4 regions of the Paenibacillus sp. FSL L8-0340 genome follow, and region 1 is predicted to be linked to each of the others. Evidence: riboswitches for the same ligand, from Rfam matches in the RefSeq annotation. Region 1 holds a riboswitch; each other region holds the start of a gene.
The links. A riboswitch is a leader RNA that binds a small molecule or an ion and turns the genes downstream of it on or off. The one in region 1 is predicted to bind cobalamin.

Region 1 (7,747 bases):
GCGGTGAATGCCTCACCCTGCTTCGGCTGCGCAGGCGAAATCTGTACCGAATCTACTACCTGCGTATTTTCTCCGGCATAGTAGACAAGCACTTTGTCGGAAGTCTGCAGAATATAATCATTTAAGCCCACATCCGGATAAATCCACGCCCCGCCGCGCGATACGGCAAAAGCCCAGTAACCCTGATTGTTATAGGCTCCGTTCTCGATTCCATTAATGCCCCCTACAAAGATGCCGAAGGAAGATTCCGTAACCTTTAGAGGAATGTTGTTCGCAGCTGCCAGCTGCTGTAGCGCATCAAACGCGTTATATGCTTCCAGCGCGCCTTCAGCTACCGGACCCCGTGGCCCTTCAATGGACAGATAGGAGGTTACATTGCCCGGAGCCACCTTCAGCGAATCCGTATAGCGGGCAATGTTTGGTGTGGCTTCCGCAACATAACCGGTTACAGCCAGCGTGTATATTTTGCCGGACAAGCCTCCTTCAAAAACTGCAACGCCTTGGCTGTCCGTAGTGACTGATTTACCGCCAATGGTTATCTTCACTCCGGCTGCCGGTGAAACAACCGGTTCGGAAGCAAATGTCGTGTTATTCCATACCCACTCCACCCCGGTAACAGTCACTTTAAACGTTTCCCCCGGTTTTGGCTGCGGTGGAGATACTGTAACGGAATTTACTGCCTGCGTGTTGGCACCGGCAAAATAGACAAGCACCTTGTCCTGTGCCTGCAGCTTGAAGTCACCCATGCCTTCGCTTGGGTAGATCCATTTCCCGCCGCGCGACACCAGGAAGTTCCAATAGCCGTCATGGGTTCCGTTCTTAATCCCATTAATGCCCGACACATAGCTGCCGTAGGAGGACTCCGTAATCTCCAGCGGAATATTTCCGGATGCCGTAAGTTTCTTCAATGCCGCCAGCGCGTTGGATGCTTGCAGCGCTCCCTCAGCGACCGGCCCCTCAGGTCCTTCAACCGACAGATGAACTGGTACATTCTTGGAGATTACCTTTACAGCTTGCGAATATTTAGCGATAGTTGGTGCATTGTCCGCAACATAACCGGTTACGGTTAGCGTATAGTCTCCTGCCGGAACACCTTCGGCAAAGACCGCTTTGCCGTCTTCACCGGTTGTTGCCTTCCGGTCTCCGATTGCCACTTCCACACCAGATGCACTTGAGGTTACAGGACTCGAAATATTTGTGGCATTGTCCCATACCCATTTTATCTGGGTAACCGTGACTGAGAAAGGCTCCTCCTCACCCGGCTGCAACGCGGACAGCGTCAGCGAATTCACCAGCTGCGTATCGTTGCCCGCATAATAAACGAGAACCCGGTCTGCTTCCTTAAGTTTAAAATCCTTCATTCCTACATCGGGATCAATCCATGCCCCGTCCCGGGACACAGCATATTTCCAGCCATCCCAGCCGCCGTAGATTCCGGCTTGGATACTGCCGATTCCCGTTACATAGCTGCCCGATTCATTCTTAACCGGAAGGCCCTTCTGGGCGGCCACTTTCTCCAGCACCTCGAGGACATTGCCTGCATATGCCATCCCTTCTCCCAGCGTGTTCTGCGGCCCTTCAATTACAAGGGGCACATACACTAACGGATTCGGAACCGCAGGCTTAGTGAAGTCATACAGCTTGCCGTTTCCGCCCCCGCTGTACAGGGTGTAGGCCACCAGCGCCTGCAGCCCCTGCTCTGTAGCAAAAGCATTTACATTTCCGCCCTGATTATGGGCAAACCCGCCGCCCTCTACACTGAAGCTGAGCAGTCTGCTTATCAGATCTGCTTCACCCTTGGTGAATTCTGCTCCTTCCGGGTCTACCCCGAAGGAGGCAAGGCCGATAATGACCTGTGCCGCGCTTTCGCTGCTGCCTCCAAAGCCACCGTTGCTGTCCTGCGCAGCAGACAGCCAGGCTACTGCTTTTTGCCCGGCAGTTGCAACCGCCGGATCACTCTTATGCGCAGCAAGGGCCGTTAAAGCCATCGCCGTCATATCCGGCTCGCTTGCCCCGGAAGTCAAGGCGAACCCGCCGTCTGCATTTTGCTTGGACAGGATCTCGCTGAGCAGCGCCGCTTTGCTCCATTTGGCATCCGCCCCAATAGTATAATTGCCTGAATCCAGTGCCAGCAGCGCATAGACCGGATTGTTCAGCGTCTGGCCGCTCATTTTGTCGCTGTTATAGATACGCTCAACCAGATTAAAACCCGGCTCAGAGCCGTTTCCGGCAAAATTCGCCGGATCAGCCCCCACGGCTTGTACCGCGAGCACAATCCGTGCATAATCCGTGACTGCGGCAAAGCTGCCGCTGGCTGTCCGCACCTTTTGCTCCAGCAGCCGGACATAACTTTCCGGTACTTTGTAGCCCGCCTGTGCGAGGCCAACCGCCTGCCATTCTGACGTCACGCCGCTGCTGAGCATATACTCGGCAGCCGCATAGGTCGCTCCGGCAACGGTAATCTGCTGCTTCGCTGTTAATGCAGCCGCAGCCGGCTCTGCGCCAGACTCGTCTGCTGCATACACAGCAGCAGTAACACTTTCCGTTCCTCCGGACGCGGTAGCGGAGACCGCCCCGGCAAACACTTGCCCTGAAGGAACAAGCGCTGTTCCCAGAATCGAAATAACCAGCAATAAAGCCAGGCCAAGCATAAAGGACTTGGCAGAGAGAAGAGTCTTCATCGTTAACCTCTTTCCGTGAATAAAATAGTGAAGCAGCGGACAACAAGAAGAAACGGCTATGCTGTCCATTTCAAAAGGACGGGGCCGTTTCTGCGAGAGAGAAGGATAACATACAGCACCGGCTTATACTTCATCCTCATCCCTCAAAAAAACCGCCCCTGCTAAGGGCGGCCTCGGAAGAATACAAATGAAGCACGGGGGTGCTCAAGCTCCGCCACCACATCCATTTGTAATGTTCCGCATTCTTACCCCACGAAGAATAGAAACGTTCAAGAAAAAGGCAGGTCTCCTGGCTTATGCTTCACAGCTTCCCTCCGCCTTCCCGTCCTTGCTTCACAGGACAGTGGCACCCTTAAGAGTCGCTCCGCATTTACAGTGGCGGGACCGCGCCGGACTTGCACCGGACTTCCCTTTTAAGCAAATTCTACTGGATAGAATCTGCACCCTTTTCACTAGACTATCAAATTTTAATATTCATAATCATATCCACTATTCCCTTGTATGTCTATAGAAAAGCTGTTCCAATGCCGCCCGTTGCCGGCTGAGCCCTTTTCGAAAGCATCAAACACACTCTTCGTTGATCCCAACCTGTCTGCACGCAGTTCATCATTAGTAGCGGAAAAAATGCCCGCTAAGTTTTGGCTACTCCCTCATTAATAAGGATTAGGCGGATTTACACCCGCTATTATTTCGTAAAACGCCACATAAGGCTCAACCGGATAATTTAGCGGTAGTATATCGTCTTATACAACTTATTTTCAATATACAGTCCACATTAGAGGGAGAGAATCCCTTTACAGGGTGATCCGTCATAACCAACGCCGGAGCTCTGTGAAAGAAGAAAAATCCTGAACACGCATCTGCCCTGCTCTCTCCGGGCAAAACATGCGGTTCAGGATTTTTGTCTGTTTATATCACTTTACTCAGGAGCCTCGGTTGCTGCTCCGCCATCATCCGTAGGCGTTGCAGTTGCAGTCGCAGTTGCAGTAGGCTGGGCACTCGGTGTAGGGGTTGCCGTAAGTGCTGGATCCGACTGCAGAGTCAGCTTATAATCGCCCGCGATGATCATGTTGCCCTCGGCCAGCTTAGCCCCCGGTTCCAGATCCACAGTGACTTGGTACGAAGCTCCCCCGGTCTCTCCCGGCGAAGGCGCGGATGACACAGCCGGGGACGCGCCGGCTTCTGTTCCGGCGTTCGCGTTCCCTGTCGCGCCGGCTTCCGTTCCGGCGTTCGCGTTCCCGGTCGCGCCGGCCTCTGTTTCGGTGTTCGCGTTCCCGGTCGCGCCGGCTTCTGTTCCGGCGTTCGCGGTCCCTGTCGCGCCGGCCTCTGTTTCGGTGTTCGCGGTCCCTGTCGCGTCGACTTCCGTTCCGGCGTTCGCGTTCCCGGTCGCGCCGGCTTCCGTTCCGGCTGACGCATCCGGCGTTGCCGTTCCACTGCCGCCGTTCATGCCGGCGGCCCCCGCATCCGGCGACGGAGCGAGACACCGGCTCGACGTCGCCGTGACCTTGTAGACCTCCGGATCCCCACCGGAGGCTGCTACACTGATCTCCGCCGGAGTAAAGGCGGTGCATTCTTCAGCGTCAGCAAAGGTGAATACCAGTCTGCTGCCCGCGCCTTCTCCGCTGCCGCTAAGATACACGGCAGCAGGCGGGTGGCCGCCGTCCGGTGCTGCGCTGCCCTCCGGCAGAGCCGTGTCCGGGCTGTCCGGCCGCAGCAGGCTGATGGCGATAATAACGCCAATCAGTACGATCCCCAGAATGGAGCCGGAGATCAGGAGTTGAAATCGGCTGCGGCTAACCCACCGCGCCAGCGGCGAAGCCAGCTGGGAGCGGGCTTCGTTATATACATTTTGCAGAGCAGGCCCAGCAGCGGAGACATAGCTTTTGCGGAAATCCCTGCTCTTGAAGGCTTCGCGGTCGCTGTTCAGGAAATACTTTAGAATCGCCCGGCGGTAGCCCGGGTATAGCTTCTTCTTCGACACCGTGAACAGCCGGTTGTTCTGTGACCAGGCCAGGAAACGGTATACCGTTTCTTTGTCGCCGTCCGCTTTGCGCTTCACCAGATCCAGCAGCGCATCATAATCCAGCGGGCCGCTCTCGCGGTCACTATTGTGATAGAAAGCGAGCGGCAAGCGTTCGAACGGCTCCACACTTCGTGATTCCTTCAGCCACCGCCGTCCGAGCAGCTGTACATCATCCAGCTCCTTTGGTGACAATCCGGCAAAAAGTTCCTCATCAGGACTCTCCTCCCCGAACCAGCGGTAGGCAGCGCGTAGCGCATTGGATTTTTGCCTGCTGATGGAATCAAGCGGCGGCTGCCAATCCGCCGTATCCCGGTAGCGCAGGAACGAAATCTCCAGCAGCTGCTCCTGTGTCAGCTCGCTGAGCGATACACGGTTCAGCAGGAAGCGGTCCGCTGCCGCCATCAGCTCCTTCAGCAGCGAAAGCGCCTCAGGGTTGAACCCGCTGCCTCTGCGGCGCTCTTTTTCCGCCTTCTCTACAGAGTCATGAATCGAGGCCACCGCCGCAACCGGATCTTTGTCACGCTGCAGCTTCTCCAGCAAATAATCGCTGATTGTATCACGGACAAACGACTGCTGCAGCGCCTCTGGAAGAAACCGGCCCCAATGGGCGACAAACCGTAAAATGTCAGACGATTGCGCTGCAGCAGCCAACCGGGATTCCATATACGGTTCCAGCAGCGCCTTGCGGAAAATAGGCTGGGCCAGCACTCTTTTAAAGAAAGCTGCACTCAGCTCGTCATTGCTCTCGATGATAGTGTAAGCCGCCGCCAATGTATCATCCCGGTCCGCAGACCGGGCATTCAGCATACCGTTGATGAAATAATCGACCACTTTGACCCGGTAATTATGGCCCTTCAGCACAAAATACTCCATAAAACGCTCCATAATCTCCGGCTGAGGAATCCCCTTTTTGCGGATCAGGTCATACTCACGGTCGAAGCGCTCCAGGAACATATCGTTCAGCCGTACCCGGGACTCCAGCGCCCCCTCTGGCTTGAGGTAAGACAGCAGGCCGCTGAGCACAGCATTTTTGTTGTCCGTGTACAAGCTTTCATTGCCCTGCTCAATCTCATAAAAAACCGCCAGCTCATTATAGAGCGCCAACTGCAGCTTGCGGTCCACGTTCTCACCGGGCAGCAGCGAATCAGCAAACCGGGCAAAGTCATCTAAGCTGCCCTTGTTCTTCAGCGTTTTCCATACCAGATCGGCATAAGGCTGCTGCGAGTCAGCGAAATCGGCATTCAGGGTCCGGCCCGAAGCCAGATCGAAGATAAAATCCTTCTCGATACTGCGGTCCCCGGGACGGAGCGAGCCTTTTTCTACAAAGGTAAGATCGATATATTTGCGGCTTTTTGGCTCGTTTGCATAGGTGAGTACCCCTAGCCTGCGGCGGAAATCATACGGCAAAGCCCCGTAAATAATCTCCGTAAGCTCCAGCGCCCGCTGCGACAGCTCTGCGATGGGAACATCGAGGGCAACATAACTTTTTTTCTTGCTTGCCACAGAGATCATGACCGCCTGCAGCAGTGCCTTGAACAATACTTCGCTGAACCCGAGACTGCGCAGCACCGTTAGCGGATCAGCCTGTCCTTCACGCTGTAGGGCCGGAATATCGGCCAGCTCCGGCAAGGTTCCTCCAAGCTCTCCTTCATAGCTCCCGGCAAAATCAGCATGCAGCCAATCCCCATAGCTCTGAATAATTTCCTCGGCGCGTGTCGGAGGCACTACAAAGTTATGGGCAAAAAAAGCACTCCGCTGCCCGGTAAAATCAGTCGCCTGATAGCGGCTTTGCCCGATCACCGTGTCGTTTGTTTCCGTATGGAATAAATGCAGCGCGGCCGGATACAGCTCCTCATTTTTTTCGCCGCGCGCCGCCAGCTCAGCCGGGGCATCATAAAGGCAGAAAGGATGAATGATTTTTTTGACAAAATTATTGTCCAGGCTCTCCGACTTCGCTACAGTATCGAATCCTTCGGTTGCCCGGTATACGCCCCGCCGCTCGCGGGTATACATTTGCTGGGTGATCCTGGACCCTGAGAATCTGTTCACGGCCCGTCGCTCCCCTCAATATAGTTCAGCTTATGCAGCAACCAGATAAACGGCTCGTCCACACGGATCGGGCTGACGACACCCTCTATCTTTTGGTTGACCGGATTGCTGCCCAGCGCGGAGACGGCAAAATACCCCGTATTGGCAAAATACACATCCATCGTATCTTTGAACGGACGGTCTACCTTGCCGATAAAGCGGCGGATTTCACCGTCGATGTTCTGGAATTCATCCAGGTTCAGCGTGTTGCGGTGCACATAGTTGTTGAATACATTGCTGTTGGACTTGATGTAGTCGCCATCTTCATCCTTCAGCGAATGCAGCATGTCGCTTTTGGCAAGCACGACGGCCGTCGGGATATCGGTCTTGCTCTTCTCCTGGTAGGCGATGAAATCGCCGAACATCGTCAGCACCACATCACGCGGCTCATCATACTGCGAGACCCATTCCCCGGGACGATCGCCGTAATTAATCTTGATCTTCTCCCGGATAGAGCGGATCTGCAAGGGATCGACCATGAACAGGATTCCCGCGGAGTTCTTGATATGCTGGCCATGCAGCCCAAGGTAATCCTGATCGACCATGCCTTCACCGGCAACATCGAAGAACACCAGTGTCAGCGGCGGCTTCTCTTCATCCTTGAACACAAATTGAAAAATAAACGGCTCCTGCATCTTCTCCTTCTGTGTTGAGGCCAGCAAATCGCCGCGCTCAAACAGCGGTTCTTCGTACAGGGTGCGGAACTTGCGGCTGATTTCAGCATTCAATGGCATGCAGGCCGCGTCGAAATGCCCAGCAGTCGTATGCTGCAGTGTATGGATCAGCGAGGTCATGTACACCGACTTCCCGACCTGGGAGGCGCCGATGATCGAGATAATGTTGCTTGGCACCTTGCCGGCGGTCACGGGGAGCTCGTTATGGCAGGACGGGCACAGCCGTCTGCGCGTAAGCACACCATAGCGGTCGGTGAGACCGGTCAGCACATGATCAGTAT
Region 2 (7,747 bases), 3.3 Mb from region 1:
AATCCCCGCTTCAATAGAGGCCTCTCCGATGCCCAAGTACCAGTCGACATAGCCATTCACCGGATTAATGGTTGTCGGCAGAATAAGCTTTGTTGATACCCCTGTGTAGCTGGCTGCATTGGTAATTGTTCTAACTGCTCCGTGTCTGTTCATTCTTATCCATCTCCCTATACCTATTAGTGAGTAGAAGCTGGCGCGCCATCTTTGCTTCTCATCTATTAGGGAAATTTCACAAGGGAATTACAACCAAGCTCCGAAAAAACTTATCATCCCCTACAGGGAGCTCCTTCTTTATCCTTTATTCTCAGGTTCACCGCCATCTTCCTCGGGGGCAGTTTTATTCTCCGGCGCAGGCTCTGCGCTGCTGCGGTTCAGATTCTCCCTGTTGCTCCGCTCCATATGCGTCTTCTCATGCTGCTTGGATTTTCTCCGGAACCAGAGGACAATCACTGTAACCACACCGGCTACAAGAAGCACCGGAAGTGCCGCTGCTAGGAAAACAACCAGCCACTGCAACATAATAGACATAGCGCTCAGGCTGCTCTTGAGTGCATCCGATGCCCGCTCTAACAGCGGACCCTGCTCTTTCTTCTGCGTAACAGCAAGGCTTTCGTCCGTCTGATAGAGGCGGAGCTCCACGGTGGAGAAGGAGACATTTTGATCAATATAACGCATTCTGCCTTTAATCTGCTCGATTTCCTCCTGAATCGCTCCAAGCTGGTTAGCGAAAGCGACCAGATCGGACGATTTGGTTGCTTTTTTCATAAACTCGATATACTGGTTCTCCATCAGCTGCTTAGCCTTAAGACGTGATTCCAAATCAACGTATTCTTCTGAGACGTCCTGCCCGGTGATGCTTTGCTGAATTTTTTCATTCTTGATCTTCTCCAGATTATCCAGAAAAGAGGCGAATCCGGAAGCCGGCACCTTCAGAATAAAGGTCCCGCCCTTCTCGTATTCAGACATATTCTCCGAAAATTCAATAATATAGCCGCCGGCCAAAGTAATCATGTTCCGTACATCACTTTGCGCTGAGGCATAGTCCTTTACCTCCATATTGAGGTTTGCCCGGTAGATCAGCTTCTTGTTCAGTCCGGCTGCAACATCGCTCCCGGTAAATCCGGAAGGTTGTTCAGCACCCTGTTCTGTACCTAGATTCTTGGCTGTCCCCGTCTTGTTCGCATCGGTTTTCTGATCCTGCCCGCCTGCTGTTACTGTAGCAGACTCCGCCGAAGAATCCTTCGATTGAACCGAAGCAGCCGCAGGTGCTGAATCTGCCGCCCCTCCCTCAGAGAAGGTGTTTGTACTGAGTTGATCAGCTGCCGAGTTGTTGTCGTCGCCTGAACCGCAGCCCGCCAGCACAACTGCTAGAACCAATAAAAATAAAAAGTAATGCAGACCCCATTTTCGCATTCTCATTCCTCCAAAAGTGTAGTGGAATTTCAGCTTCTTCTATATAAACTACTCCGGCGAAAGGCCCTTTGATCTCTGAGTCTCTTCCGCGTTATTTATTTTGACGTCCCAAAAGCTGGAAGGTTGCAGGAGATTGGAGAATTCCGGACCTTTTTTGATGTTTATTCCCAAAAATAACAACGTTTACAGCGCAAACAGGATCATTCGAATACTGAATGATCCTGTTTGCGAAATCAGGCTTAATTTGCTACAATAATCGTGTCTGAAAAGACACAAAACACCAAAAACCCTCTATTCGCAAGGAATAAGGGCAGGGTTCTGTTCGGACAAGCTCCACCTTGCTGAACAGGACAAATCACAACGTTCTAATTATGTTGCCAATCCACTATAAGGGGAGGTGAACCCTCATGGCAAAAGACGTATTGTGCGCAGTGAACTCTTGCACCTATTGGGCAGAAGAGAACAAATGCAACGCTGAGTCCATTTTTGTAGCTTATCACAGCTCCAAAGAGCCTACACAGTCTGAAGAAACAGACTGCAAAACTTTCGAAAGTAAATAAGGTTAGACTTAGAAGGGACCCTCCACGGTTCCTTCTTTTCTGTTACCCATTCTATCAAGAATGAGAATTATTATCAAGTGTTTATGCTAAAAAAGATCGCCACAAAAAACCAATCCAGGGTGGTATACCCCGGATTGGTTTTTACAGTATATATAACGACCCTAGCTGGACTTCCTAGGGATATTCAGCCCCTACAGAACACTGGGAAAATGGGCGCCCGGTATAATGGACGAATCAGCGGCTGACCGCCCCGCTCTTCTCTCTGACAATCACGGCAGCCTGCACCATGTTGCGCAGCGCCGCTCCGGTTTCTTCCCAGCCCCGTGTCTTCAGGCCGCAGTCCGGATTAATCCAGAACTGTCCGGCATCAAGCACACGTAACGCCCGCTCAATGGCCTGTGCCATTTCCTCTACCTTCGGTACACGCGGACTATGAATATCATACACACCAAGACCAATTCCCTTGTCATACTCCTGCTCTTCAAAGCTGACGATCAGCTCCCCATGGCTGCGCGAGGTCTCGATGGAGATGACATCAGCATCCATCGCCGAAATAGATCCGATCATGTCATTGAACTCACTGTAGCACATATGCGTATGGATCTGCGTTGTCGCCTTCACGTGGTTGGTAGCGATACGGAAAGATCTTACCGCCCAGTTCAAATAATGCTCATGATCTTCAGCCTTTAACGGCAGGCCTTCACGGATAGCCGGTTCATCCACCTGAATCATCTCGATTCCCGCTTCCTCAAGCGCCTGCACCTCATACCGCAGGGCAAGGGCGATTTGGTTGGCTACCTCTTCACGGCTAAGATCATCACGGACAAACGACCAGTTCAGAATAGTCACCGGACCGGTCAGCATCCCTTTTACCGGAAGACTGGTGAGCGACTGGGCATACAGACTTTCCTTCACGGTCATAGGACCGGTAAACGCAACATCGGCATAAATGACCGGCGGCTTCACACAACGCGAACCGTAGGATTGGACCCAGCCCCCTTTAGTAAAGAGGTACCCTGCCAGCTTCTCGCCGAAGAATTCAACCATATCCGTCCGCTCAAATTCACCGTGCACGAGCACATCCAGCCCGAGCTCCTCTTGAAAAGTAATCGCATCTGCAATTTGCTGGCGGATAAATCCGTCATAGCGCTCCTGGTTCCAGACGCCCTTGCGCCATTTGAGCCGGGCCTGGCGCACTTCAGGCGTCTGCGGGAAGCTGCCGATCGTCGTTGTCGGCAGCAGCGGGAGCTGCCACTTCTGCTGCTGCACCTTTACGCGTTCCGCGAAGGGCAAGCTGCGGCTGTCCGGCAGCTTATCCAGGCTGCGCACCTGCTCAGCCACATCCTGCCGCCCGCGTTCCGGCAGGGCGCGGAACACATTCAGCGCCTCGCGGCTCTCGGCGAGCGCTGCGGCATAGACCTGCCCATCCTCTCCCGCCGCTGCTGCAATCAGACTCAGCTCCGCCAGCTTCTCGTCGGCGAAGGCCAGCGCCTGCCGTACCGCAGGCTTTAACTTATCCTCGCCTTGAACGGTTACCGGCACATGCAGCAGACTGGAGGATGGCTGGAGGATAAGCCGTTCGTCCGGCACATGGGACTTCAGCGCGCGGACCAGCTCAAGCTTGGCATCCAGATCGGAGCGCCAAATATTGCGCCCGTCGATAATGCCCGCTCCCAGCCATTTGTCCTCCGGCCAGCCCAGGCGCCGGATCGACGCCAGATTGACCCCGCCGTCATGGACGAAGTCCAATCCGATGCCCTGCACAGGCAACTCCAGCAGTGCTTCCAGCGGCTCTGCAGCTTCAAAGTAAGTCTGCAGCAAGACATGAAGTCCGGGCACTGCTGCAGCGATCTCTCTGTAGATCGTTCCCAGCAGTTCAACTTCTTCCGCGGTTAAGCCGGTTACGATAGCCGGTTCGTCGATCTGTACCCAAGCCACGCCTTCCTGCTGCAGCTCCTGCAGCAGCTGCACATACACCGGCAGGAAACGGGCAGCAACCTCTACAATTTGATCTGCAGCGAATCCCTTGGAGAGCTTCAGGAAGGTATAGAGTCCGACTATAACCGGCTTGCCTTCAATACCCGCCTGCTCTTTGGCGAAACGGTAGGCAGCGAGCGGTTTGTTCTCAATCAGGCGGGGAGTCTGCCCGCCGATTTCCGGCACGATATAATGGTAATTCGTATTGAACCATTTAGTCATCTCGCAGGCAGGGGCAGCCGAATTGCCGCGCGCCATGGCGAAGTACAGATCGAGCGGAATGTCTCCGCCGTCGTAGGCATAACGCGGAGGAACAATGCCAAACATAGCAGCGGTATCCAGCACATGGTCATAAAAGGTAAAATCATTGACAGGAATCAGTGCGATCCCGGCCTGCTGCTGTGTCTTGAGGTGCTGAAGCTGAATACCGGCCATTTCCGCGCGCAAGGTTTCTTCACTGATTTTGCCGCTCCAGTAAGCCTCCAGCGTCTTTTTCCACTCCCGGTTCTTTCCGATTCTCGGATAACCGAGGCTGCTCGTCTTGATGTTGTTTGTCATTACAGTCACTCCCTTGTTTATAATAATTGCCTTAGGCTTTTAGGTAATGATTTCAGTCGGTATCAATAATAAAGAGCGTCTTCCCCTAACCAGGCCGCAGGGAAAGACGCCCATGGGCTGCCAATGGGTAACGTCTTAACACCTCCCTATCTTCCGTAGGTACTGCAGTGCTGTTGAGACAGGCAGGTCTCCTGGCTAGCGGCGTCGGCATCCATCAGCAAGTCTTCCCGGCGAAGTAGAGATGGCCAGTGACATGGGCTGCTATGAACTCTTCCGTTACAGTGGCGGGACCGCATCGGCTTGACCGAATTTCCCTATTAAGCCTCCGGGCCTTTCTGATGCTCCGGCTGGCGCCTGTCTCCGATATTTGCAAATTGTATTCATCCCGTAATCTGATGCCATCATACTGAATCCGATACCTTATCCGCAACAGATTTACGGGTATTCCCGTTATACACATTCCCTATAGCTGGCGCCGTGCAGGCTCATTTTGCTGCGATTCTGCCACACATTCCCTCACAGCCTCTCTTCAAGAAGCAGCTTCAGCAGAACGTTTGGTATACAGCATAAAGAACCGGCTGCACCGTCCTTGACAAGGAGGCACACCCGGTTTCTTTTCGATAAATGATAGCAATCAACGGGCTGTTTCAGCCTGTCTTTTAGAACCAGACGAGGTAGACTACCCCGGCAAGAACGAGACGGTAAATCGCAAACGGCATGAGCTTGATCCGGTTGATCAGCTTCAGGAAAAACTTCATAGAGAGCAGCGCGAACAGGAATGCACTAATGAACCCGGCAATAAAAAACGGCAGGGCATCCATCGTGAAATACTGCCAGTTCTTGACCAGTGAAATCAGACTCGCACCCGCCATAATCGGCACTGCCATAATAAAGGTGAAATCGGCAGCCGCACGGTGGCTCATACCCAGCAGCACTCCACCTGAGATGGTCGATCCGGAGCGTGAAAAGCCGGGCCAGAGCGACAAGCATTGGATCAAACCTACCGATAGCGCCTGTCTATATGTAATTTGGTCAACACTCTCTGTCTTGATTTTTTTGGGGGCGAACCGGTCGGCAAAAATCATGAATATTGCCCCAATGACTAGTCCGATCAGGACCGTCGATGTCGAGAATAAATGCTCGTCGATGTAATCCTCGAACAGAAATCCGAGAATTCCTGCCGGAATAAGTCCCACAATGACCTGCGCCAGCTTCAGCCGGCCTTCCGTCTCCACCGGAGGTTGTCCTTCCGGCACCGCCGTCAGCTCCTTGCGGCTGAACCGCTTGAGACCCAGCAGGTCGATAAACCGGTTGCGGAAAATGATAACTACCGCCAGGATCGAACCCAGCTGGATGACTACTTTGAACGTGTTCGCCGCATATTTTCCGAGAAATTCCTGGGATTTCAGCCACATATCATCCACGATTACCATATGACCGGTCGAGGATACCGGAGCAAATTCAGTTAATCCTTCTACAATGCCCAGAATGATGGCTTTAATAATTGTTAACAGCTCCATATTGATCCCCTCCTTTTTGTTGACCTCCCCTATGAGAGGCTTTAAATAGTTCTGCGAAACCTGTGAATTTAATTAATCTGTGGTATCTACCGGTTTTCTACCGGACTGGCGTTTGCGGAAATAGAGCACACCACCCACAACAACTCCCACAGCAATCAATACGTAGACGACACTTGAGTAAGCTTCCATGTACACGCCAATATCCTCCCAGGATTCTCCCAGCGCAGCACCCAGCAGAATAAGCAGCACATTCCAGCCCAGCGTCCCGATCGTCGTAAACAGCATGAATAACCCGAATTTCATCCCCGACATTCCTGCAGGAATGGAGATCAGACTCCGTACCAGCGGAATCATGCGGCAGAACAATACCGTCCAGTAGCCGTATTTGTCGAACCAGGCATCCGCTTTGCGGATATCCTTTCCGCTGATCCGGAGTAGTCCGCCCCAGCGGTCCACAATCCGTTCTAGTCTGTTCACGTCCAGCATCCGGCCGATCCAGTACAGCACAAGTGCTCCCAGCAGCGAGCCGGCCGTTGAGGCGATCAGCACGCCGGGGATGGTCATCCCGGAAGTGGTTGTCATGAAACCGCCGAACGGAAGGATTACCTCCGAGGGGATAGGCGGAAAAATATTTTCCAGGGCCAGCATCAGAAAAATGCCCAGATAGCCGAACTGTTCCATAAAATCGGTAATCCATGTTTTCATTTCGTGCTCCTCCGCGTTCAGATGAGATTTTTTTTGAGATTGCGCAAATAACGGCTGCGGATAAGGAAGAAGTATAACCCCTGCGCAGCCAGGTAGCCGATAAGCACCGCTCCCGTTTCGGCAGCGATGGACAGATAGAACAGCCGCTGCAGCGCAATAAAGGCGAACAAGCTGTGCAGGATGGCCAGCCCCACCGGAACAAAGAACATCAGTGACAATTGCAGGGTCACAGTCCGGTCCAGTTCCTGGTCGGTCAGGCCCATTCTGGACAAGGTGGAATACTGCAGCCGGTCATGGTCAAGATCCATGTACAACCGGAAGTACAAGAAGCTGCCTGCGGCGATAAAAAAAACGGTGCCGACTAAAAGCGAAGCGAACAGCATCGTACTGTATAACGTCCGCTGAATTTCGAACAGCGTGCCGCTGACCACAACGGCATAAGGGGATTTGCTCTCGTAGGACACTTTGCCTTTGTCCGCAAGTCTTGAAGCAATGCCAACCGTCTGTTGGAATGGGTCCACATAGAACCCGGTATACAAATCTCTTTGCACGGGATTAATGGTGGCGAACAAGCTGTCACTAACGACTACTCCGCTGAAATCACCGCCATCCCTCCCATCCAGCTCCGGCAGCAGATATTCAGCAATCGGCACATGCTCCGTATATCCGATCTCCTGAATATCTACTCCCTGCTTCAGCTTATAAAGGGCATGAACCCGTTCAGAGGTCAGGCTGCGGTCACGCTGGGAACCGATCATGACCAGACCTTCATTCCCCTGGAGCGGCTGCTCACGGGAGGTAAATCCGGCTTGTTGGAGCGCCTGTTTGTAATCACTGTAAGCCATCAGCGGCAGACGCTCTGTACGGTCAGGACCGGTCTGAGACTGTACTTCCGCATATTTGATTTGGATCTCCAGCGAGCGATAGGGAAGATTCAACCGCTCCAGTTCCGCTTTTATCCCGTTTAAATCCTCTTCCGCAGCGGCCCCGGCCTCATTGCCCTTGGCCACATAA
Region 3 (7,747 bases), 950 kb from region 1:
CCTCGTCCGACCTCTTCCCGCCAAGGTACAGCTCGAAGCTGCCCTTGGAGTACACTATACCGATATCCTCCAGCACAGCTGAGCTGCAGGCCATGCCGCAACCGGCTACACCGATCTGAAGCTCCCGCGGCACCGGCCGTCCGTGGAGCAGCTTATGAAGGCGGATAGCTGCATTAAGTCCGTCTTCCTTTCTCAATTCACAGAAGCCGCACGTTTTCACTCGCACAAAATCCCCCGGCAGGCTCACATTCAGCCCGGCCTTTGCCAGCCGGTAAGCCTTATCCTCCTGCTCAGCCCCACTGCTGCGCAGCAGAAAATGTCCGTCCCGCGTACACACCAGCTGACCTTCATCACCTGCAAGCTCCGCAAGCAGCGCCATCTGTGCGCCGCTATATCTGCGGCTGCCAAGTGCCGGCGAAACCTCCAGTTCGGAGGCTTCGAATTGCGCCGCCGGCGAAACGGCGGAAGCAAAAGCCTTAGGCAGCTCCGTCCGGGCCGCTGCAGAAGCAGCTCCGCTCTCCGCAGCAGCTGCGCTGCCCATAGGGCCAGCAGCGTTATTCACCTCTGCTGCGGCCTCTGCTGCGGCCTCTGCGGCAACCGCTGCCGCAGCCAGCGACCACGGCTCTGCAGCTGTCCGCAGCCGCTCATGCGGCTTCAGCGCCTGCGTCTCGGCGCCAAGACTGTACTTGCGCTCATAGCCGCGCGGCGTCACCATCAGACCTTCATAGACGGTAGTCGCGGAGTTGCCGACCACAACTGTGGAGAGCATGCCGATCTCATGCTCCAGCATATCCTGCAGCGTAGTTACAACCGTCTGCTGGCGGTCACGGTAGGCACTTTTGACAATGCCAACCGGCGTGGACGGATCGCGGTAGCGAAGCAAAATGCTGCGGGCTTCCTCAATCTGCCGCTTCCGTTTGCCGCTACGCGGATTATAGAAGGCAATTACAAAATCCGCCGCACCCGCCGCATCGACACGCGCCGCGATGCTCTCCCACGGCGTTAGATGATCGCTCAGGCTGATCGTGCAGGCATCATGCATAATCGGCGCTCCCAGCAGTGAGGAGCAGGACTGGATCGCTGATATTCCGGGAATCACCTCCACTTCCACACCGCCCGCACGCTTCCAGCCCCGTTCGATCAGCACCTCGTACACCAGTCCTGCCATCCCGTACACACCTGCATCCCCACTGGAAATGACCGCAATGCTCTGTCCCGCTTCCGCCCTGCGCACCGCTTCCTGGGCGCGGCTAACCTCTTCCGTCATACCGGTGCCGACAATTTCCTGATGCTTCAGCAGCGGCTTGATCAGCTCTACATAGGTGTTATAGCCGATAACAGCTTCACTTTCCTCAAGCGCAGCCAGTGCGCGGCCTGTAATATGCTCCAGGGCACCGGGGCCAATGCCGATAATCAGCAGCTTTCCTTGTTTTTCCATCCTTTTTCCCCCGTCCACAAAATAACCTGATTTCATGCTTCCCCTGCTGCTTGCTACAAGACTCTATATCTAGCAGATGCTTCTGCCAAATCAGGTACATTCACATCTGTCATAGTCGTAATCATTCTATTTAATTTCCCGCTTCAAAATGGCTTTGAACTCTTCTGCATTCCGGGGAGCAGCCTGCCCGGCAGTCAAACGGCCGGGCAGGCTATGCCATAAATCAGCGAGCAGCGGCAGGTCAAGACCGAGCGCCCGCAGGTCTTCCCCGTCTGCAAGAATATCCTCCGGCGATCCGGCTGCCCGGCAGATTCCTTTATCCAGCACAATGATCCAGTCCGCCCAGCGGTAGGCTAGATTCATATCATGCGTCGCCATGACCACCGTGGTGCCCTTGGCAGAAATGCTTTCAAGTCCCGCAAGCAGCTGTCTCTCGGAGAGCGGGTCCAGATAGGAGGTCGGCTCATCCAGCAAAATCAGCTCCGGCTCCATCGCCATAACCCCTGCGAGCGCCGTGCGCTTTTTTTGGCCCAGACTGAGCTGATGAACCGGCTTATCTTGCAGAGCCAGCAGATTCAGCTGCTCCAGCACTTCCAGGCAGCGCTTCTGAATAGCGGCCTCATCCATGCCTGTCCCCCGCAGCCCGAAAGAGATATCCTCGATAGGCGTACTAAGAATCAGCTGTTGCTCGGGGTCCTGAAAGACGAGGCCCACGCGGCGGCGCAGGGCGGCCAGCTCTTTTTTGGAATAGGCCAATGGGGTGCCGCCCTGCAGCACCCTGCCTTTCTGCGGACGCAGTACGCCAACCGCATGCAGAAACAAGGTTGATTTGCCGGAGCCGTTGTGGCCGAGCACTGCTGTTTTTCGTCCTTTGGGGATGGAGACAGTCAGCTCCCGCAGCGCAGGTTCCGCCGTGTCCGGATAACTGTAGGCGACCCCCTCAAAGACCAGGCTATATTCGTTATTCATTGCAATCTCCTTACTCTTGTTCAGTCTCCACTTCTACTCCTGCCGTTGGCTGATTCCTGCATCAGGTAATCACCTGCTCCGCAAGATCCATAACTGAGCGAGCAGCAACAGGGAAATACCAACGCAGGCCTGAACCGCGAATCTGCGCGGCACCGGGCGTGACACGTAAGGCGGCAAAATAATCTCACCCATGTACCCCCGGGTTATTAGCCCCTGCGACAGCCCATAGTAGCGGTGCATCGTATTGGCAAACAGCGAGCCCGCCATTCCCGCAACTTCCCGCAGTTTGGCCACCCGTCCTCTTCTGCCGCCGCGCAGCCGCCGCGCCAGCATCATTCCATGTGCTGTATCGCTCAGCAGGAACAGAAAACGGTACATAATCAGCATGAGCTCCAGTACGATCTGCGGCATGCGCAGCCTGCGGAGTACCTGCAGCAATTCTCCGAACGGTGTTGTAAATATGATAAAAAAGCAGCAGGTCAGGCAGGCCAACACACGCGCCAGCAGCAACCCTGCCCGGTGCAGCCCCTCCGCCGTAATGTATAGCGAAAGAGTCGAAGCCGGGAGCTGCAAGGACATTACCGTCTCACCGGCAGTTGGAAGGCCAATTTCAAGCAACAGGGCCGGCAGGCTCAGACAAAAGAACAAAAGTGCCGTACCAAACAGCAGGCCGTAGGCACGCAGCGGGATTTTGGCGTACAGGACGCACCACACACTCATCCAGCCGGCAACCACAAGCTGCAAGGCCGGATGAAGCGCATAGGAAAGGATGAACATGAACGCTGCGAACAGGCTTTTCCACATCGCGGGCAGCTGCCTCAGCGCATTGCTATAGGATAACGCATCAATTCTTCTGATCATTAAGCTTGCGCCGGTCCTGTCTGCCTTTCAGCAGGCCGATGGAATAGCCAATCACTCCGGCCCCGATCGCCGCCTGCAGCGCGAACAGCATGCTTTCCATTTCGCCGGGCAGCTCCGTCAGCGGTTTGAACCAGGGCTCATAACCGGGATCAATCTCTGTAATTACACCCTCTGCGGCATCGTCAGCCCCGCCGAATTCCCCGTTCACCAGCAGCAGAGGCAGCACCACCAGCAAAATCACCGCCAGTAGCATCAACCCATTTTTCCACTTATTGCTCATCACAGACTTCCTCCCTTGGTTTGCCGTTTCAGCAGCGACAGCTCATTCGGACTGTAGGATTTCAGCCAGTTCCAGAGCAGCACGGTCAGCAGCCCCTCGCTGATGGCGAGCGGAATCTGCGTCACGGCAAAAATACCGCCGAACTTAATCAGAGAAGCCAGCACACCTCCGTCTGCTGCCGGAAAAGCCACTGCAAGCTGAACCGAGGTCACCACATACGTCATGAGATCGGCCACTGCCGCCGCCATAAAGACAGCCAGCTTTTCACGTCCATTCACCTTCATCAGCAGCTTATAGACCGCATACCCGGCAAAAGGACCGGCCACCGCCATCGAAAATGCATTCGCTCCAAGTGTCGTTATCCCCCCGTGTGCCAGCAGCAGCGCCTGAAACAGCAGCACAACAGACCCGATTACGCTCATCGGCAGCGGCCCCAGCATTACAGTACCAAGTCCCGTTCCTGTAGGATGGGAGCTGCTTCCGGTTACGGAAGGCATTTTGAGTGCTGACAATACAAAGGTAAATGCACCCGCCAGCCCAAGCAGCAGCTTCAGCTCCGGGTTGTCCTTGGTCATTTTCTTCAGCTTAAGGACTCCAAGGGCAAAAAACGGCAGAAATGCCCCCCACCAGAATACGGCCCAGCCTACCGGCAGAAAACCCTCCATAATATGCATCGCGTTGGCCGTGCCCGGCTCATTCAGCAAAAAATAAACGGTAAATCCGGCAATGAGTGCAGCAAAACTCCAAAACTTGCGTTTGTTCATGCTTTTCCCTCCATGGATTCGTCATTTTGTGCCGCATCAAATCAAAAACTCCCGCCCCGGGGGGTGGGAGTGCTATGTACGTCATCAGATATGTAAGAGATGGTGGTCCCGCTGCAACAGCGAAGAATTCGCAGAATTGTAATTTGGGGTAGCTGAAGCTGGCACTTGCTCTGCACCAAATCTTCAACATCCACCGTCTCCAAAAATGCATGCCTTCATCTCTTTAACCAATTCGTACACCGCTCCTATCCGCGTAGAGTCGTGGTGCGCGCAAACAAGGTAGGTCTCCTGGCTCGGGATCATAACGCCTTCCTTCGTCTTCCCCGGCTGTTTGCCGAGTGACATGCTGAAGTTCAGCTCTTCCTTACAGTGGCGGGACCGCTCGGGATTTGCACCCGATTCCCTGTTACCCCTTGTAGTTACAAGGGCACCTTGTCTTATCGCTAATTTATCCTGTACATTATAGTGGACTTCGCCGGGGGGTGTCTGTGATAAAAGTGGAGCGGCAAAGTTCTCCAGCACACCATCCGGTGGACCCTACGGGTTGTAAGAAATTCATTTAAGTAATATAATCATTAACTATATAACTTGAATCCGGAGGCGTACCCAGAAAATGAAACTTGATCTTACCGAAGATTCCCTGCCGGTGTACGAGGCGCTCTCAAGCGCTGTACGTCTGCGAATGCTGCAGCTGCTCGCTGTTCAGCCCATGAACGTAAAGGAATTGGCGGGAGCGGTCAAGCTGAGCAGTGCCATTATGACAATGCATGTGCGCAAGCTGGAAACGGCCGGACTGATCCGCACCCATATGGCCCCCGGACGAAGCGGACTGCAGAAGATTTGTTCTCTTGCCGCTGAAGGGGTGGAGATTATCTTCCCACTCCAGGCCAAAGCAGAGCGCAAGGGTCACAGGAAAGAAATACCGGTCGGACATTATTCCGACTTTGAGATAGAGCCCACCTGCGGGCTGGCCACTACCGAGCATATCATCGGCAGCTTCGACGATCCGCGTTATTTCTGGGATATGGAGCGGATGAATGCCGGAATTCTCTGGTTTGGCAAAGGGTATGTCGAATACAAAATACCCAACTTCCTGTTATCCAGCCAACAGCCGGAGGAGCTCATCATTACGATGGAGATAGCCTCCGAAGCACCGTCAACCAATAATAACTGGCCTTCGGATATTGCATTCACGCTGAATGGCCAGAAGCTAGGGTATTGGACTAGCCCAGGCGATTACGGAGACAGCCCGGGGAAATATACCCCTGCCTGGTGGCCCGCGTACACCAATCAATACGGCCTGCTCAAGCAGCTGCGCATTACTCCAAAAGGAACCTATATGGACGGCTTAAAACTCTCCGACATTACGCTGGAACAGGTAGCAATCCGCAACAAGCAGTGGACCTTCAGGCTCTCGGTGGAAGAGGATGCCGAACATATCGGCGGGCTCACCTTATTCGGCAAAGGCTTCGGCAATTACAACGAGGATTTGGTCGTAGAGCTGTTCTATACCGATGGATTCAATAGTGCTGACGCGGATAAAACGGATACAGCAGCAAGGACTGACAATGGGAATGGAACAGTTTCCTAATCAAGCGAAGCCTTCACTGTAAAGTCCGCACATATATTCTTCTCTTCTCACATAAACGCCCCCATCCCTCGCGGTATTGCATCCACGAGTGATGAGGGCGTTTAAAATTTCAGTATGCCTGGGAATCCATGGGCTTCTTTCCGGTATCACAGCCAATGGACGCTTCCTCTGTGACAAAGGTTCTCTAACGGCTTGGCGGAACGCTACTCCGTGACCGGACTCCACAAACCGCCGCCCGGCAACGGACAGCCACGCTCCTTCAACTTGGCCACGACCGGAATGATACAACCGCAGGCCGTGCATGTTACGCCATCCTGGAGCTTCGGGCAGGCTGAGCAAAGGGCAACCCGCTGCCTGTATACTTCATCTGGAGCAGTGTTGTCCGGGGTGAACATTGATGAAGCCAGAATCCGGGCAATCTGGGCATCCGTCACCTTGTACTCTTCCCGGCAGCCCTTGCAGGTCGATAAAGTACTCATATCGTATGCTCCTTAAGCCTTCGGGGTAATTTCCAGCACGGTCACCGACATCGGAGGCAGCTCAACGTTTAGCTTGTCGCCTTCCAGCTTAAAGCCGGTAAACGGCTGTGGCGTCACTGCCTCCGGCTGGCTAAATGTATTGTGGGCATCAATTGCTGTTCCGGCCAGCGTCGTTCCTGTAATTTCAACCTCTTCCCCGGCAAGCCCGCGCAGCTCCAGCGGAAGCGATGCTGCTGCAGCATGATTCAGGTTGCACAGGCTGACATGAATTACACCCTCCGCCGTAATGGAAGCTGAGGCCGAGACTTCCGGAATCTCGCGGCCTTCAAAGCTATAGGTGCCACTCTCCAGCGAAAGATCAAGCAGCTCCGCATCCTGATGCACCTTGTACATGTTGAATACGTGGTACGTAGGAGTCAGCAGCATTTTCTCGCCTTCCGTAAGAATTACAGCCTGCAGCACGTTGATCGTCTGGGCAATATTCGCCATACGAACGCGGCCGCTGTGCTTATGGAAAATGTCGAGGGTCACACCGGCAACCAGCGCATCACGGATGGTGTTCTGCTGATAGAGGAAGCCGGGATTGGTTCCAGGCTCAACATCATACCAGGTTCCCCATTCATCGACAATGAGGCCCACACGTTTCTCCGGATCATATTTGTCCATAATCACGCTATGACGGGTTACCAGCTCATCCATGCGTAGTGCCTTCTCCAGCGTAGAGAACCATTCGCCGGTTTCAAATCCGGTAGCTGCCCCCTTCTGTTCCCAGGCAGGACCCGGAATGGTGTAATAATGAAGTGTGATGGAATCCATATAGCGGGTGGCTTCACGCATCAGTACCTCCATCCAGTGATAATCATCGACGTTCGGACCGCAGGCAATGCGATGGATCTTATTGTCTCCATAATTGCGCACATAGGTCTGATACCGGCGGTACAGATCGGCATAATATTCAGGACGCATATTTCCGCCGCAGCCCCAGTTCTCATTGCCCACGCCAAAATATTTTACTGCCCACGGCTCCTGCCGGCCGTTCTCCTGACGCAGCTCCGCCATTGGCGAAACCCCGTTGAACGTCAAATACTCCACCCACTCCGACATTTCCTGGACCGTGCCACTGCCGACGTTGCCGTTGATATAAGGCTCACAATCCAGCATGGCGCATAACTCCATAAATTCATGGGTGCCAAAATGGTTGTTCTCCACCGTGCCGCCCCAATGCGTGTTGATCATCCGTTTGCGGCCTTCGCGCGGACCGATGCCGTCTTTCCAGTGATATTCATCGGCGAAGCAGCCGCCCGGCCAGCGGAGTACCGGAATCTTGATTTCTTTAAGCGCTTCCACAACATCGTTACGGATGCC
Region 4 (7,747 bases), 540 kb from region 1:
TCATCCTTTCGTATTTGGGTTTAATTTTCAATATTAAAAATTGATATATTATAGCGCAGAAAGCGGCCAGGAAATGGCGGCTAAGCCGACATTTCAAAGCTGCCTTCGAAGCAGGCGATAGATCGTATCGCGTGCTGGAATCCGGGTCTGCGGAAAACAGAAGCTTAAAGTATACCATGAAATTTATATTTCCAAAAAGCTAAAGTACAGCAGGCTGCCAATGGATGACTTCCTTGCCGGCAAGGCTGGCCGGAATGTCGATAATCCGCTGGTTGCTGCTTCCCCGGTAGGGAAGGGTAGTATCTTTAAGCTCTTCTACAAATCGTCCGTCAATCACTACATGGCACAAGGCCAGCAGATTCCATTCCGGCGAGCCCGGAGAAGCCGTCAGCTCTTCATACGTATAACCGGTATAAATCCAAATTGAGAAATCCGGCAGCACAGCGCGAAGCTCATGAATGAAGCCCGCAGCCTCTTCTGCCGAGAAAAAAGGGTCCCCGCCGGCCAGCGTCAGGCCGTCCAGCAGCGGATTAGCGGCAATTTCGGCAATAATCTCACGCTGCCGCTCCAGGGTGAACACTTCACCAAAATTGAAATTCCACGTTTTCGGATTGAAGCAGCCCGGGCAGCGGTGGCGGCAGCCGCTGAGGAAGAGGACGGCCCGCATGCCCTCTCCCTCATTAATTGATTCCGGGTAGTAGCCGCAAATATTCATAGATGCTTGAGGCGGTCTCTTACTTCGGCCTGCTTGGCGGCGTTGAAGCGGGTCTGGTAATCGCCGGTCAAATATCCGGTTACCCGGCGCAGGCGGCGGATATGGGTGTCATGCTCATGCGCGCCGCAGGAAGGGCAGTTCGTGCCGATAACCCCTTCATAGCCGCAGCCGGAGCAGCGGTCAATCGGGTGGTTAATGCTGAAATAACTGATTTCCTGCTCCAGCGCGTAGCGGATGATTTTGACAAAAGCCGCCGGGTTGCTGCGGGCATTGCCGTTCAGTTCCACATAGGAAATGGCTCCGGCGTTGCAGTACTCATGGAAAGGGGCCTCAAGGCTAATCTTCTTGGCCGCACTGAGCTCGTAATACACTGGAATGTGGAAGGAGTTCGTATAATATTCGCGGTCGGTTACGCCGGGAATAGAGCCAAGCACCTTGTGGTCCACCTTGGTGAATTTGCCGGACAAGCCTTCGGCAGGTGTTGCAAACAGCGTGATGTTAAGATTGAGCTCTTCGCTCTTGCGGTCGCAGTACTCGCGCATATGGCGGACAACGGCGAGCGCTTTGGCATGGACTTCCATGTCCTCGCCATGATGTTTGCCGTACATGGCCTTCATGCACTCCGCCATACCGATGAAGCCGAGCGACAGACTGCCGTGCTTCAGCAGCTCGCCTACGCTGTCCTCGGGAGCAAGCTGTTCGCCGCCTTCCCAGACACCTTCGCGCATCATGAAATCGGAGGCTTTGGCTTTCTGGGCCGCTTGAATCCGGAAACGGTGCAGCAGGCCTTCCAGTGCAATATCCATATAATGATTCAGGTCGTCGTAGAAGCCTTCCTCGTCGGGAGCAAGACGGCGGCCTGTTACAGTGCCGTGAGCGAGGCCCAGACGGACCAGATTCAGGGTGTTGAAGGACAGATTGCCTTTGCCGGAGCAGTGATTACGTCCGAAACGGTCGCCCAGTACCCGGGTGCGGCAGCCCATCGTAGCAAATTCAGTGTCCGGGTCAGCCGGATCATAGTACTGCATGTTGAGCGGAGCATCCAGATTGGCAAAGTTCGGATACAGTCTGCGTGCGGAACATTCGGCTGCTTTGAGGAACAGCTCATAGTTCGGATCGCCCTGCTGCTGGTTGACGCCCTGCTTGCATTTGAAGATTTGGATCGGAAACACCGGTGTTTCTCCGCTGCCGAGGCCGTTCATGGTGGCGGTCAGCAGGGAGCTGATCACAAGCTGGCCTTCGGGGGAGATACAGGTGCCATAGTTGATGCTGGTAAAAGGAATCTGTCCGCCGGAACGGCTGGACATCGTATTGAGATTATGTATCATACTCTCTGCTGCCTGCAGTGTTTCGCTTTCGGTCTCTTTCTGCGCAAAGCGGAAGGCGCGAGGATACTGCTCCGCCAGATCGCTGCGGCTCATCGAGATTTCGCCGAGGTGATCACCGGCTTGTCCTTCTTCAAAGTACTCCAGTCCCTTGCGGAACAGCTTGGCGAAGGATTTGGTCACGTACGGGGCAAGATCATAATCCAGTTTATTGGCGGATACGCCGCCGTATTGGGCATTTTGCTGGGATTGGAAAATAATCGCCACCAGCGACATTGCGGTCATAATCGAGTTCGGAGGACGGACACTGCCGTTGCCGGTATTGAAGCCTTCGCGGAGAAGGCGCTCAAACGGGATAAAGATGCAGTTGGTCGTTCCGATGGCGTATTGATCCAGATCGTGGACGTACACGACATTATCCTGAATGGCCTGCACGAGCTGTGGCGGCATCGTGAAGTTGCGGGCATACCACTTGGAATATTCACTGCCGAATTTGCTCATTTTGCCGGAGAAGCTTTCTCCGTTCAAATTGGCATTCTCGCGCAGCAGATCCAAATCCCGGCTGTCGATAATATCCCGTCCCAAATGAATAACTTCCTCCAAAAGAACTTCCTGTGCAGCTTGTCCACCGTTGTACCGTTTCTCCAGCAGCGTCATTGTCTAGCTCTCTCCCCTCGGTATAGTAAGAACGAAGTATATACTTCCTGATAGCAGTAAAAAAGCATCTCCCGCCGAAGAGGCGGAAAATGCCCGAATGCGTACGAAATATCCTTACAAGGATATTTGCCGGTTGTCTTGATGAACATACAAGCAGGGGACAGGGGTAATCTCTGTCCTGTTCTTATATATTCCGCAGAAGCCGATACCTGAGGGCGATAATGGTTTATAGCCCTCAGGTATCGGCAGCCTTGGCTCCTTAAAACACGGGAAGGCTATGTCTGCTTGTGCAGGCCGCATTGCGGACACCTCACCTGGTCCTCGCAGGCATGAATGATGGTGTCGGCGAAACAGGCAGGTCTCCTGGCTTCCGGTGAATCCTCCGGCGCCTTCCCGAGAGCTTTGAGGCCCCTCAGTGGCTATTGCCGGTAGACGCTGCTTGACGGGCTTCAGAAAGCCTGCAGGCATCCGGTTACAGTGGCGGGACCACAGCGGATTTGCACCGCGTTTCCCTATTAAGCTTCAGCTCGCTTGAAAGAGCGAAACACCTGTTTCCACTATATTTTGTTGTCGTTAGATAAAAATAACCCAATATGTTGTGTTTGTAAACCATTTTTTGAAACTCCGCGCGGGGAGCGGGTTCTGCGGTTTTACTCACAAATGATCCACAGTTAGTCCACAGGTAATCCACAAGTTGGGTGCAAAAAGTGTCTGGATAAAGTCATAAATTGTCTTAAAAGATGCCACAAAGAGTCCATAAATATTGTGAGCGTGACACTGGAATGCCTAATGAAGAAATATGGGGGACGAAGGGTTACGAATGGTGGGGGTTAGCGGTTTGTGGGTGTGCGGCGGAGTTGCTACAATAAGAACAGGCCGTAGACATATATCAGGAACTTTAGGTTTATAGTCCGTAATAAGGTCGCGCGAGGAAATTTCCAATAAAGGGTTTTTTTTACAGCATATTAAGGAGGGATTCAGAATGGCAATTGGCGAAGTAACCGTAATTCCAATCGGCACAGGCAGCACGAGCCTGAGCTGTTATGTGGCCGATATGCAGCGTGTGCTCAGGGGAGTGGAAGGGATCACTTATGAGCTTACATCTATGGGGACGATTATCGAAGGACCGATCCCGCGGATTCTCGCTGCCGTAGAAGCGCTGCATGAGTCGCCTTTCGCTGCCGGGGCACAGCGGGTATCCACGTCGCTGAAGATTGATGACCGCCGCGACAAGCCGTCTACAAGCCGCAGTAAGCTGCAATCCGTTGAACGCAAGCTGCAGGAGAATTGAAGCCCGGATGTTGTGAAAAAAGGTTGCGTTTTTGGCTGAAAGTTGTATAATATTTTTTGTTTGACAGAAAAAATGCTTTAAGCTGGTGTAGCTCAGGGGTAGAGCAACGCACTCGTAATGCGTAGGCCGGGGGTTCAATTCCCTTCACCAGCATCCTAAAAAAACATACGCGGCGCGGCTTCTTGGAATTTCGGGGGGGCTGCGCTTTTTTTTGATTTTTCTACCATTCTTCTTATTTTTACCCGAGTAAAGGGGGGTTTCTGAGTCGCGCTGACCTCAATTGCCAGGCAGATAATTGTTTATTACTTAAATGTAGACTACGTACTCTGCATATTGTGTAGGATAAGAAGATTTTGGGCACGGGTGGCAGCACCGATAACAGAATGAATTCAAGGAGCGTACATAATATAAAGATATAAAGTTTTGTTTTGAGTCAATTTCATAAAAAACTCCTTCTCGGCATAAAAAAAGCCAACAATCGCTGTGTGATAAATAAATTTGCGAATTAACAAAAAACCGCTCTATTAAAAGGGCGGTTTCTCATGGCATATCAATTCTACATTACTAAACTCCTTGAAAAAATTATTTTACCCCACTGTACTCAAACTGGCGAAGGCATTTACCAACCGCTACACCTAGAAACAAGTGTAATTTAGCTTCGCTCAATTGGAATGAATACACCTAAAATTTCACATGGAAATTTAGAAGCCCGGTATCCTAGGGAGAGGGGATGTGCATGATGGCTTTTATAATTTTTGTTAATATTTAATAATATACAATCCGCTAAATGTAGAATAATTCAGACCATTACCATAATTGCGATTAGCTGTTTGCGGGTTGCGAATTGAAATTCCGCTTGCATCTCTAAAATCAATTGCAGTTAAGCCTCTTTTGTGTGACCAGCCGCCGTCAGCATCTTGTCTATACCAGTGATAATCATAATTAGGAGCAATTACTAATGCTACTTTGTACTCCCGATAACCTGGAACTTCACTATAACTAGAACTACGAATAGATTTACTCAGGTAAGGCATATCAGCTTGTGCAGCATTAATTATGCTTGTAGTTGTTAAGCTTGAGAAAATATTCCCAGCCTTTTCACCTGGTTGAAGTTTGTGCCCAGAATAAGTAGATATGTTTAACATATAAGCATAGCAATTGGCCTTATCTGTTAATGGTGCCCAAACACTAGTATCATAAGGATGTTCGTATCCACCAGTTACCATTGTTTCAAGTAACTGCAATCCTACGGACTTTTTGGAATCCTCTTTTGGTTCAGATGAATTTTGACTATATTGCGTTTCATTGATTGGTATATCATTGTTTGGTAAAACTGCTTTATTTAATGTGGAATCAAATCCTGCAGGTCTATAATTGACTTCTAATTGCACTTCTTCAGGCAAGCTGTTAAACCATTCCAACCACTTTTCCGGATCGGGATTAAAAGATGCTTGTTTTACCTTTTTATGATATGATTATCTTCTAAATATTACCAGTAAAATAATGGTAAAAAAGGAGAAGTTCTAATGACACTAGCAAAATGCTTTAAGTTCTCAATGACATTATTATTCATTTTAATTATTTGTTCAGCATGCCAAAGCAACAAAGAAGAAGGGCCAAAGGAGTACATTTCGTATGATGAATTAAAAAGCTTAGCTGAAAAAGGCGTATCATTGAATTGGGGGGATTTTGACAAGTATTCCTTTGAGGATATCGGATCAGGAATATATATAAGAAAGTACAAAATCGAAGGAGGACACCAACTGTTAATTAAGGGGAAAAGCCTAGAAAGTCCACCTGAGAAAATTTATATTGTTAATCAAAATGGTAAGGAGCTAGAACTTACTCAAGATAACTTGAGCGAATTGTAAGACTTGAAGTAAACACCTTGGAACATTGCTACACTAACGGTTTTTTTAATGGTTTTATGGGGCTTATTTGACCGAAACATCCCCTCTGCCTACGAAAAAACGGGAAATATGACCTGCTGACAACCGTTACGGTTTGGTAAACTCCTATCTTAACCCAAATTGTGTTACTCACATAGCGTGGTTTGGACATACGAGAGTTCAGCAACTGAGACAGCCCCAGTTGCTGATTAAAGGGGATTAGGTTAAAGTTGCTTTACGGGACCGCTGCTAATTTTAACGCATTACATAGCCGGTTTCACTCCACGAGCTGCTGTTAGGCGCTGTCAGATAAATAGTTCTCCATGGATCGCAGATCCGTATTTTTGAACTTTATGACCTCCTTGATTGCTTTAACACGATCCGGTTTGCCCCGTTTGCTCAGTCGGGCAAAAGACCATTTCTCTTTGCCGTCATTCATCGAAAAGGTTGGTGAACGCGTTGAAGAAACCCAATGCTTGTTGAAATTAATCCAATCAATATCCGTACAGACAGAACCGTGGTCATAAAAAAGTTTCAAAACCTCCTTGATAGTTGTTGTCATCATTTAATAATTTTATGGCTAGTCATACATAGTTAAACATTAACATGCAGGCTCTTTTGCTATATAAGCGCTAGTCTGAATAAGCACACCCATTAAAACTTTCAGGTCCGACACGGTTAACGTTTACAGTGCTGTTCACAAATAAGGAATAGATGATCTCAGCTGCTGGAGCGGGATTGTAGTCAGAGCCTATTAAGTAAAGCGGGAACAAGTTAGTAGGTGTTGTTGCCCCTGGATTTAACTGAAGCCGGTTTGAAGCAACTATGGGATCAGTAGCTGCACTCCCCCTAACCACAAACAGGTTTAAAGTGATAAATCCTCCTGAAAACACAAAAAAAGTTGCGACGCCATTGAACTGTACCCTAATAGGGCCCTGAGATCCGGCAGTGGTTAATCCAATCTGGCCAATTAATACATTTTGGTTTGCTGTCAATCCTGCGCCATTCATGCTGCCGGCAATGCTAGCGTTTTGAGAAGTCCGAGCATCGAGTAAACGTGTCATACATCAAGCCTCCCATAGTTTTTGAGATATGGTATGCAGCTAATTCAAAGAGTTCGTCCGCAGGGAGGCAATCATTTAGAGACAGCTAGCCGGTCAGGATGAATGTGTAAACGGATTCCAGAGGGGACCACAATATGTAGAGATTGCACGCGGGGGATATCGGTTACACGACAACGTTATTTTGAGGTAATGGCATAGGAGAAGGGAGGGGGAATTGCCTCCCTCCTATCATTAAATAAAAAACGGGAGTAAAAACAATGCAGTGATGGCACCAAAAGGAATCCGTCTCTGGATAAAGCGGCGTCTGGGGAAAAAGCCTGGATGGAAACCGAATTGTCTGTAGGTAGAGTTTTGCGCAGGCATACCCTGAAACATCTCGTTTGTAGGAATAGCAAGAGTAACGAAATCCTGGTCTACATGGGCAATAAACCCATCATGAGACTGGCCATCCGTAGTAGTTACACCAACGTACTTATTCATGCAACTCCAAGCGACCTGTTGATAATTATTTGCGTCCATAAAATAATACCTCCTCAGATAAATACATCCTGACAACAGTCTATGGACTATAACCTATATTGTTGACGGCGAATGCCCATTAATTATTATTTGATGTATTACATTCTTAAGGAGAGAATGCTCATTGATTTTCTTCTTTGAAATTAAGGATAATGTCACTCAATTGTTTAGGGTAGAGTATCTATGCCTGTAACCAAAAATTTGGCCAAGGGACTAGATGAGTTTCCCGGAGTCTTAGCCGTCATTTGACCTTCCCAAACAAGGCTCATGTATCCATTCTTCAACTC

Region 2: linked by a shared signal. The riboswitch ahead of metE (5-methyltetrahydropteroyltriglutamate--homocysteine S-methyltransferase) and the one ahead of NST07_RS04865 (DUF4430 domain-containing protein) in region 1 are both predicted to bind cobalamin.
Region 3: linked by a shared signal. The riboswitch ahead of NST07_RS09050 (energy-coupling factor ABC transporter permease) and the one ahead of NST07_RS04865 (DUF4430 domain-containing protein) in region 1 are both predicted to bind cobalamin.
Region 4: linked by a shared signal. The riboswitch ahead of NST07_RS02360 (anaerobic ribonucleoside triphosphate reductase) and the one ahead of NST07_RS04865 (DUF4430 domain-containing protein) in region 1 are both predicted to bind cobalamin.

What each region holds. Positions count from the first base shown of each region.
Region 1 covers NZ_CP151967.1:1,060,763-1,068,509, reverse strand. Annotated here, with positions in the region: gene NST07_RS04865 (DUF4430 domain-containing protein) at 1-2,681, opposite strand, end outside; cobalamin riboswitch at 2,943-3,144, opposite strand; gene NST07_RS04860 (glycosyltransferase) at 3,601-6,753, opposite strand; gene NST07_RS04855 (hypothetical protein) at 6,750-7,747, opposite strand, start outside.
Region 2 covers NZ_CP151967.1:5,228,154-5,235,900, forward strand. Annotated here, with positions in the region: gene NST07_RS23925 (hypothetical protein) at 1-153, opposite strand, end outside; gene NST07_RS23930 (DUF4349 domain-containing protein) at 292-1,413, opposite strand; gene NST07_RS23935 (DUF1540 domain-containing protein) at 1,821-1,973, shown strand; gene metE (5-methyltetrahydropteroyltriglutamate--homocysteine S-methyltransferase) at 2,208-4,508, opposite strand; cobalamin riboswitch at 4,672-4,881, opposite strand; gene NST07_RS23945 (undecaprenyl-diphosphate phosphatase) at 5,168-6,028, opposite strand; gene NST07_RS23950 (DedA family protein) at 6,101-6,733, opposite strand; gene NST07_RS23955 (FtsX-like permease family protein) at 6,751-7,747, opposite strand, start outside.
Region 3 covers NZ_CP151967.1:2,010,607-2,018,353, reverse strand. Annotated here, with positions in the region: gene cobJ (precorrin-3B C(17)-methyltransferase) at 1-1,438, opposite strand, end outside; gene NST07_RS09065 (ABC transporter ATP-binding protein) at 1,565-2,407, opposite strand; gene cbiQ (cobalt ECF transporter T component CbiQ) at 2,477-3,268, opposite strand; gene NST07_RS09055 (energy-coupling factor ABC transporter substrate-binding protein) at 3,252-3,548, opposite strand; gene NST07_RS09050 (energy-coupling factor ABC transporter permease) at 3,548-4,312, opposite strand; cobalamin riboswitch at 4,573-4,762, opposite strand; gene NST07_RS09045 (ArsR family transcriptional regulator) at 4,926-5,903, shown strand; gene NST07_RS09040 (DUF6171 family protein) at 6,107-6,382, opposite strand; gene NST07_RS09035 (alpha-N-arabinofuranosidase) at 6,395-7,747, opposite strand, start outside.
Region 4 covers NZ_CP151967.1:516,335-524,081, forward strand. Annotated here, with positions in the region: gene nrdG (anaerobic ribonucleoside-triphosphate reductase activating protein) at 200-715, opposite strand; gene NST07_RS02360 (anaerobic ribonucleoside triphosphate reductase) at 712-2,697, opposite strand; cobalamin riboswitch at 3,033-3,264, opposite strand; gene NST07_RS02365 (MTH1187 family thiamine-binding protein) at 3,680-3,988, shown strand; tRNA gene NST07_RS02370 (tRNA-Thr) at 4,070-4,141, shown strand; gene NST07_RS02375 (hypothetical protein) at 4,747-5,391, opposite strand; gene NST07_RS02380 (hypothetical protein) at 5,515-5,859, shown strand; gene NST07_RS02385 (hypothetical protein) at 6,173-6,415, opposite strand; gene NST07_RS02390 (hypothetical protein) at 6,510-6,941, opposite strand; gene NST07_RS02395 (phosphatidylinositol kinase) at 7,173-7,460, opposite strand.